DNA from 2 places in the Klebsiella scottii genome. Region 1 is predicted to be linked to the other one. Evidence: predicted binding sites of a transcription regulator. Region 1 holds the regulator's gene; the other holds the start of a gene.
What was found. The regulator LexA, encoded in region 1, represses DNA repair genes until DNA is damaged. The targets are predictions, from matches to a motif close to TNCTGTATGTACATACAGNA.
Positions count from the first base shown of each region.

Region 1 (4,639 bases):
CGTGGGAGATTTTCTTGCTGCGGGCTTCGTCTTCCACCGCGCGGGCGATGGCTTTTGACGCCAGCAGCTTGTTGAACAGATCCTGACGCGCCGGCAGACGCGGGCCGACCGCGGCCAGGCGCTGACGGGCGAAGTGCATACGCGCCACGCGGGCCAGCTTCTGAGCAATGGTTTTATCGGTTCCGTGCTCGGACGCCATTCGGCGTAGCGACACCGGCGGCGAGAAGCGCACGAAGCTGTCGCGGCCCAGCCACAGAACGGCGAAGAATTTCTGAATACCATTAAGCATGCGCAGCGGCGGATTGAGCTCGCCCTTTTCGCGCCCTGGCGCACGACCAAACATCACTGAAACCGGCACCATTTGCACGTCGAGGTCAGGGTGGTTGCGGTGCAGATCCAGGTAGTCGTGGAACAGCTTGATGGACTCTTCTTTCGGCGTGTAGTAGGTAAATACGCGCGGGCCGCCGTGGATAAAGACGTAGCGCGGCAGCAGGGTGCCGTCGATTTCTAACGGTTCGAGCGGATCGGGTAAATCGTGCTCCAGGCACTGCGCGCGCAGCGTCAGCAGGTCTGCCTTCGAGTTATAGGGCAGAACGTACATAATCGGACGCGAGGTATCCAGCCCTAATTCCTGAGCAGGCTCTGCGGGAATAGACTTGCTTTTTACCAGCAGCCGTAATGGTAAATTCAGTAATTTATAGTAAATTCGTTGCCAGCCGGACATAAACGATGTGAAGCCTCTGGTTAATCATGCAAATGCGCGGCAAGAATAACAGAAAGTGCGCAAAATTTCCGTTGCCACGCGGCAAACGCGTACACTCATTGACGTCATTTACATAAAAAGGTTCTTTTGATGGCCAATAATACCACCGGGTTAACCCGAATCATTAAAGCGGCAGGGTATTCCTGGAAAGGTTTTCGTGCGGCATGGATAAATGAGGCCGCCTTTCGTCAGGAAGGTATTGCCACCGTTATTGCCATTGCGATCGCCTGCTGGTTGGATGTTGACGCCATTACGCGCGTGCTGCTGATAGGCTCGGTCCTGATAGTGATGATAGTCGAAATTCTTAATAGCGCGATTGAGGCGGTGGTGGACCGGATTGGCTCCGACCACCATGAGCTTTCCGGACGCGCGAAGGATATGGGCTCTGCGGCGGTATTTCTGGCGATCGTCATTGCGCTGATCGTCTGGGTTACGCTGCTGTGGGCGCACTATCGCTAAGGGTCTGTAGCATCAGACTATTTGGTTTGGCGTCCGCGGGCTGGAGGCCGATCAACCTCCCTCCACGCGGCCTGTTTTGCGTCGTGTGGAGCAGAAACGCTCCGCCGCAATCCCCCTGCGTTAGCTGGCCGCAGCGCGCGGCAAACGAAAAGAATCTCCTGATTTTTGTGTGAAATTTGATTCCAAAATCACCGTTAGCTGTATATACTCACAGCATAACTGTATATACACCCAGGGGGCGGAATGAAAGCGTTAACGACCAGGCAGCAAGAGGTGTTTGATCTCATCAGAGATCATATCAGCCAGACTGGCATGCCGCCGACGCGTGCGGAAATTGCTCAGCGCTTGGGGTTCCGTTCCCCAAACGCGGCGGAAGAACACCTGAAAGCGCTGGCGCGTAAAGGCGCAATCGAGATCATTTCCGGTGCCTCTCGCGGTATTCGTCTGCTGACTGAAGAAGAGCCCGGCCTGCCGCTGATTGGCCGCGTGGCTGCCGGTGAGCCGCTGCTGGCGCAGCAGCACATCGAAGGCCACTTCCAGGTCGATCCGGCAATGTTCAAGCCGAGCGCCGACTTCCTGCTGCGCGTCAGCGGAATGTCGATGAAAGACATTGGTATTCTGGACGGCGATCTGCTGGCGGTACACAAAACGCAGGATGTGCGTAACGGGCAGGTTGTGGTCGCACGTATCGATGAAGAAGTGACGGTTAAACGCCTTAAAAGGCAGGGTAACGTCGTCGAACTGCTGCCGGAAAATAGCGAGTTTTCACCAATCGTAGTGAACCTACGCGAGCAAAACTTTACCATTGAAGGTCTGGCCGTCGGCGTAATCCGCAACGGCGAGTGGCTGTAAGCGCCTTCTCTTAACGCAGCATCGTCTGATGCATGATGCTGCGCTGTCTCTCCTCGCTCAGGCTTTCCCTCATGCTTTTTAATGCCGCTGATAAGGCCCTGTGGCGCCTGGCGCTACCGATGATTTTCTCCAATATCACCGTCCCGCTGCTGGGCCTGGTGGATACTGCGGTTATCGGCCATCTTGATAGCCCGGTTTACCTGGGCGGCGTGGCGGTCGGGGCTACGGCTACCAGCTTCCTGTTCATGCTGCTGCTCTTTCTGCGAATGAGTACCACCGGCCTGACGGCGCAGGCGTTTGGCGCAAAGGACCCCGTGCGCCTGGCGCGAGCGCTGGTGCAGCCGCTTGGGCTGGCGCTGGCCGCCGGTCTGCTGATCGTTCTGTTTCGTATGCCGCTCATTAACCTGGCGCTGCATATCGTCGGCGGCAGCGAAGCGGTGCTGGAACAGGCCCGGCGTTTCCTGGAGATCCGCTGGCTGAGCGCCCCGGCATCGTTAGCTAACCTGGTGCTGCTGGGCTGGCTGCTGGGCGTCCAGTATGCCCGTGCGCCGGTGATCCTGCTGATTGTCGGCAACCTGCTGAATATTGTCCTCGATCTGTGGCTGGTGATGGGGCTGCACATGAACGTGCAGGGCGCGGCGCTGGCGACGGTGACCGCCGAATATGCCACCTTTATCATTGGCCTGCTGATGGCGAAACGCGTGCTGACGCTGCGGGGCGTGTCATTCTCTATGCTGAAGGGCGCCTGGCGCGGCGATCTCCGGCGGCTGCTGGCCCTCAACCGCGACATCATGCTGCGTTCGCTGCTGCTGCAGCTCTGCTTTGGCGCGGTGACCGTTTTCGGCGCGCGTCTGGGGGGCGATATCGTGGCGGTGAACGCCATTCTGATGACCATGCTAACCTTCACCGCCTATGCGTTGGACGGCTTTGCCTATGCCGTGGAGGCCCACTCCGGGCAGGCCTACGGCGCGCGCGATGGCAGCAAGCTGCTGGAGGTGTGGCGTGCGGCCTGTCGGCAGTCAGGCATGGTCGCGCTGGCTTTTGCGCTGATCTACAGCGTGGCGGGAGAGCAGATTATCGCTCTGCTGACCTCGATACCCTCGCTCCAGCAGCTCGCCGACCGCTATCTGCTGTGGCAGATGATTTTGCCGGTGGTCGGCGTCTGGTGTTATCTGCTGGACGGCATGTTTATCGGCGCGACGCGCGGCAGCGAAATGCGCAACAGCATGGCGGTGGCCGCCGTGGGCTTTGCCGTAACCCTGCTGACGCTGCCGGTGCTCGGTAACCACGGCCTGTGGCTGGCGCTGACGGTATTCCTGGCGCTGCGAGGTCTGTCGCTGGCGCTGATCTGGCGACGGCACTGGCGGCGCGGCACCTGGTTTTCATAACGTCTTTTGGTGTGAAAATGGTTAAAGATTCCGAATAATAAAATTAACACAGAATTCTCATCTATAGTTAATCATATGTCCGGCACACAGCGGGCTGTTAACTCACCGAACGATGAGGACTGAATCATGAATAAAGACGAAATCGGCGGTAACTGGAAACAGTTAAAAGGTAAAGCGAAAGAGCAATGGGGCAAGCTTACCGACGATGATATGACCGTCATCGAGGGTAAGCGCGACCAGCTGGTCGGTAAAATCCAGGAGCGTTACGGCTACGCTAAAGATCAGGCAGAAAAAGAAGTGTCTGACTGGGAAACCAAAAATGACCATCGCTGGTAGCGACGAGATGTAGAGCGTTAACCCTTTGTTATTGCCTGCCTGAACGGTACAAGGATGTACTAAAAATCCCTGATTCCCGCTGCGGCCAACGCCTCAGCGGGCTTTCTTTTTAGTCTGGATGGTGTGGTCATGGTGGCAGTGCCCCGGCGTGTTGCAGGCCTCTACCTCGACGCAGCCCGCGCACAGGCCGTGCGCTTCGATCACGTTATGGCGCAGGGCGAAGCCCATTTTGGCCGCCAGCGTATGCATGATGTCCTCTACGCCTTCCGCGCACTCTTCTTTAACCACCCCGCAGCGATCGCAGATAAACATCGCTGAACTATGGGTTGGCTGATCGAACAGGTGACACAGCACGTAGCTGTTGGTTGATTCCACCTTGTGCACGAAGCCCTGCTCAAGCAGAAACTCCAGCGCCCGGTAGACCGTCGGAGGCTTAGCCTGCGGCTCTTTACCGCGCAGGAGATCGAGCAAATCGTAGGCGCTGATCGCCCCCTGCTGTAGACTCATCAGGCGCAACACTTCAAGGCGCTGCGGAGTCAGGCGCACGCCCCGCTGCGCGCAGAGCTTTTCAGCATGCGCTAACATGTCTTGCGAAGTGGACTTATCCATGAGCATCCTCTGGTTGCGTAACGATGAAGTTGTTACTTTATCACGATCCAGGCAAAACGCCGAGAACCCACGGTTTGTGCTATACCTGATGCATCTCATTTTCGGGAGAAAACGATGAAACGACCTGATTGCATTCGACATTGGCGCGAGATGGAGGGGCCGGATGATGCCACCTATCCCGACAGCAGCGAGCTCTTTTCCATCGGCGCACCGCTGGCCCGTGGTTTAAGGC
Region 1 covers NZ_JARXNI010000018.1:343,886-348,524, reverse strand. The annotation lists gene plsB (glycerol-3-phosphate 1-O-acyltransferase PlsB) at 1-724, opposite strand, end outside; gene QFI97_RS03525 (diacylglycerol kinase) at 854-1,222, shown strand; gene lexA (transcriptional repressor LexA) at 1,466-2,074, shown strand; gene dinF (MATE family efflux transporter DinF) at 2,146-3,462, shown strand; gene QFI97_RS03510 (CsbD family protein) at 3,589-3,798, shown strand; gene zur (zinc uptake transcriptional repressor Zur) at 3,892-4,407, opposite strand; gene QFI97_RS03500 (cupin domain-containing protein) at 4,522-4,639, shown strand, end outside.

Region 2 (4,639 bases), on a different contig from region 1:
CCGCAGGGCGATCAGCGGCAGTACTACATCAACGTGCGCGATGCGCTCACCGGCAAGATTGAAAACCCGGTACAGCCGCTGCAGGCGCTCGCCGTGATGGCGGTACTGGAGGCCGCCGTTCGCTCCGCCGAAACCGGCACGCTGCAGACGTTAACGCTCACCGCCGATGAGCTGGCCGCGCTGAAATAATCCTCGAATTAACATGGCCTGCGGCTTGGCAGGTCATGCCCTTCCCCCCGGATTCAGCACCGGGCGGCGTTTTCCCACACGCTCGCCATCGGTAGCCAATAATGTGCGGTGAGCCATGACGTCGCCGGAGCGGTATAGCGATCCGGCGGCAGAGCGGTTGTCGCGCCGGGAATGCATAAGCGGCCTATTTGACGACGGGCAAATCTGCGTAGCGGGTCGTGTAGCCGGGCGATAGCATCTCACGCTTCATCGCCCAGCTTTTTTGAATGCCCTGCCCGGCAAACCACACGCTGCCGCGGCCCGAACGATTGAGGCTATCCACCACCTGCATCAGCGCGGCGCTGTTCGCCTGCGGCTGATATTGATCAAACAAATTAAGCTGCGCCACGCCCTGACTGAAAAAATCACTCAGCATGATGCCGGCTTTCATATAGCGAAAGCCCTCCTTCCACACTCGGTCCAGCGCATGGACAGCGAGGCGAATAATATCCCGGGTATCGTCAGAGGGCGTTGCCAGCCGGCCGCTGGCCTGGGGAGCGTAGAACGCTTCATTTTCGGCATGCGGACTGGTCCGCATAAAGACGCTGACCACGCAGCAGTACTGCTTCTCTGCCCTGAGTTTTTCCGCCGCGCGTTCAGCATAGGCACAAACGGCCTGATGCATATCGCTATATTGGGTGATGCGGTGACTAAATGAACGGCTGCAGATAATCTGCTGTTTGGTCGGCGCAAACTCATCCACCTGCAGGCAGGATTCTCCCCGAAGCTCGCGCACCGTGCGCTCCAGCACGACGTTAAAGTGCTTACGTATCACCCAGGTAGAGCTGTCGGCAAGCTGCAGCGCGTTTTCGATGCCCATCAGCTCCAGTTTTTTCCCGATCCGACGACCCACGCCCCAAACTTCATGCACCGGTACCAGAGAGAGCAGCTTACGCTGGCGATCGCGGTTCGATAATTCGACTACGCCGTCGGTTTTGCGCCACGTTTTAGCCGCGAAATTAGCCAGCTTGGCGAGCGTTTTGGTCGGCGCGATGCCAACCCCAACCGTTAGCCCGGTATGCTTCATGACCCGATCGCGCATTTGATGACCGAATGTCTCAAGCGGCATATAGCTGGAGATACCGGCTAAATTAACAAAAGCCTCATCGATGGAATATATTTCAATCGCCGGCGCCATCTCCGTTAGCGTCGACATGACCCGGTGGCTGAGATCGGCATAAAGCGCATAGTTCGAGCTAAAAACGGACACCTGCAAACGCTGCAGATCGTCTTTAATTTTGAAGTAAGGCGCCCCCATGGGGATGCCCAGCGCCTTTGCCTGCGCCGAGCGTGAAATAATACATCCATCGTTATTTGAGACCACCACCACCGCTTTTCCCTGCAGGTCTGGCCGGAAAACGGTTTCGCAGGAGGCGTAGAAACTGTTGACGTCAACAAGCGCGAACATGTCGGTGTGATTTTAAGGTGAAGGTGACCACGCCGAATATTTGCAGCTCCTCTCCAGGCTGACAGACGATAGGGGAATAGTTGAGGTTGCGCGGCGTGAGCTGAAGGACTGGCCGGGTTTGCAGCTCCTTTACCGTAAACTCGCCGGCAACGGCAGCAATCACAATATCTCCATGTTCTGCGGTCAGCGAGCGATCGACCACCAGCAGGTCGCCATCATCAATCCCGGCGCCCGTCATTGAATCCCCGCTCACCCTGACAAAATAGGTCGCGTTAGGGTGCTTAATGGCCAGCTTGTTCAAATCAAGCGTATCTTCGACATAATCCTGGGCCGGACTGGGGAATCCGCAGGGAACAAGATCGCGAAACAGCGGCACCAAAAACCGCTGCGACAGCTCAACCGGCTTGTAGAACGTCATCATAAACTCACCCGACATAATAACTGTGTTTATATACAGTATTAATAAATCATCCGGGTTAATCAAGCCGCTTATGCCACGTTATCGCGAAGACCTTGAAGTTCTGCAATATTTAAACGGACGCTGCGCTTCGCCATGCCCGGCGGCGCTAAAAATAACGCGTCTCTGGAAATCTAACGCAATTAGTAGCAGGATAGATGCTGCAAGCAGAGCGTTATGGTGGGGTACCATAACCACAAACTATGGCGATTCGTCCGACATACTGAACGGGAGATTCTTATGTACTACACGTTAGGAGATACCACCCTCCACTTTTATCGCTATCAGTGCCGTTTCTACGTTGCCCACTGGGATGGCGGCAACGTAATGACCGACAAGTTCAGGCAGTTCATCGAGTTGATTACTGAAAAAACGGGAATTGACGCGAAGAACGTCGAAGCAGTTGCGCGAGACTATTTCAACAACGTCGATTAAAGGTTGTTTAGTGACGGAATAACCGACCGCCGCTCATTACGTACCAGCCCTACGCTCGTCGGCTGGCGAGGCGGAAAACGTGCGCTGTTCTCCCTCTCGCCTTGACACTGTACAAAAAAACAGTATAACTACTGCCTACAGTTACAGGAGCCGAAGCATGTTTGTAGAACTGGTTTATGATAAAAGAAATTTTGAAGGGTTCGCCGGGGCCAGAGAGACCATTATGGCTGAACTCACGAAACGAATTCACCGCATTTTTCCTGAGGCCGACGTTCGCGTAAAGCCGATGATGACGCTGCCCGCAATCAATACGGATGCCAGCAAGCATGAAAAAGAGCAGATCAGCCGCGCCGTCCAGGAGATGTTTGAAGAAGCGGACATGTGGATGAGCGCAGACGAATAAACCAGGCCGCAGCGCTGATATCAACAGCGGCTTTTTCGGGGACCGGCGTTAGCACTAACCAATACCGTTCCCTGGACATAAATTTCCCCGGTAAATCTTTTCCCCGCCGCCGGCGGTGATTTAAATCATCATCCCCTACTCGTCAGACTTAAACCTGGGCTCCGGCAAAACCGATGGGGTTGTGTCCTCAAAGCGCAGCCAGTGCTGCCAGATATCATGAACCTGCAGCTCAACGAGCCCTTCCTGACGTAAAGCCACCGTAGTCCCTCTCAGCGTCCCACCTTCAGAATCAATCCCGGCCGCGGTAGACGCCTTATCAATTAAATTATCCCATGCTTTACTTTCATCATTAAATGCCGACGCCATTTTTTGTAAACGAAGCGGATCGTCCCTGCTGTCCTGCGCTATTCGTTTCGCGGCCGTCGTCAGATATTTATCTTTTACCCGGCGAAGCTGCGCGAGTTTCTTTGCCATGCACTCATTAATATCGATGGTGGTCTGCTGCGGCATACCAAAACAGCTAATGCTGAAAGTTTCAACGCCATCATTTAAATCACTGCTAGGCTGATTCCTTTCATCTGAAGCCTGAGAAACAAGCGGCAGCATCAATGCCAAAGAAAAAAACATTCCCTGGATAGTACGCAATCCCATGCTGATAACCCGTATAAGACGAAGTGTCTTTCAGATTAACCTAATCCTGGAGGCTGAGAAATGATCCGCTCTTGTCCATAGCCGTTTTTTGCGAACACATTTTGCCGCAAAAATTCACGCCATGAGCGGCAGGTGTGCCGCCAACGGCGCCGATCGACGGCTATTTTTCGCACCTGTGGGCTTTCCTGCAGACAGCAAACCGATGTTTCTAATTTTTTTCAGTTAGTTAGCACATAAAAACTGGGCCAATAAGGCTCGTTGCGGGTCCGAATATCGCAAACTCCCCCTCAGCATTTTCAAGCAAAATACCGCCAATTAATTGAAATATTATGCTAATAAAGCCGAGTTTTATCGACATTAAAATTCAATAACTACTCACAAACGTCATTAAAAAATCTTTTTTATTAGCTATGAAAAATATTTCATTAGGATTTTTCTTAAGGCGAGAGTAAATTTCTTCGCATAAAAGCAAGAATATCCATAAATTTCTCGGGGAATAAATGCGTATGGCGAATTTACTCTTTCTGGCACTGGCGGTCGCACTGCTCCTGATCGCTGTTTTTTCTCTTATTTCGTATATAAGGGATCGCAAGAAACAAAAGTTTACGTTCAAAAAAAGACGCTAACGGCAACAAAGTTAGGGGGACGAGCGCGCGTTTAGCCCCTTTAACCCATGCGGCTGCGTGGCCGCACGGACCGTCCTTGACGGTATCTATTTGAAATATCCTGAATAATCAGAATTATTGCGCTGCCCTATGCCTGGGGAGGCGCAAAATATTATTATTGTGTCACGTCAGGCCATCGTCCCCCGAACGAGTTCTGTTTATTTGCGGAACTATTGCTCAGGTACGCAGTCTGACTACTGTCAGTATTAAACTATCGAGATTGCTGTGACCACACTTATGATCGTTGTAACAACGCTTGCCGTGTTTAGCCTGTTGGCATTGAGCCTGGCAAAAGTTGGAATCGCTGTATCCAATAACCCCGACGAATTCTGATTGCTCTTCGGGTCATCGTCGAACCTCCTGGACCCCGTATCGCTGATTCTACCTACCGC
Region 2 covers NZ_JARXNI010000020.1:1,890,757-1,895,395, forward strand. The annotation lists gene QFI97_RS16520 (oxidoreductase) at 1-189, shown strand, start outside; gene umuC (translesion error-prone DNA polymerase V subunit UmuC) at 374-1,636, opposite strand; gene umuD (translesion error-prone DNA polymerase V autoproteolytic subunit) at 1,620-2,054, opposite strand; gene QFI97_RS16535 (hypothetical protein) at 2,334-2,528, shown strand; gene QFI97_RS16540 (DinI family protein) at 2,686-2,931, shown strand; gene QFI97_RS16545 (hypothetical protein) at 3,067-3,582, opposite strand; gene QFI97_RS16550 (small membrane protein) at 4,089-4,208, shown strand; gene QFI97_RS23465 (YnaM/YnfT family protein) at 4,485-4,580, shown strand.
Region 2: a site for LexA is predicted at 2,076-2,095, ahead of umuD (translesion error-prone DNA polymerase V autoproteolytic subunit). Genes of this name have one in related genera too.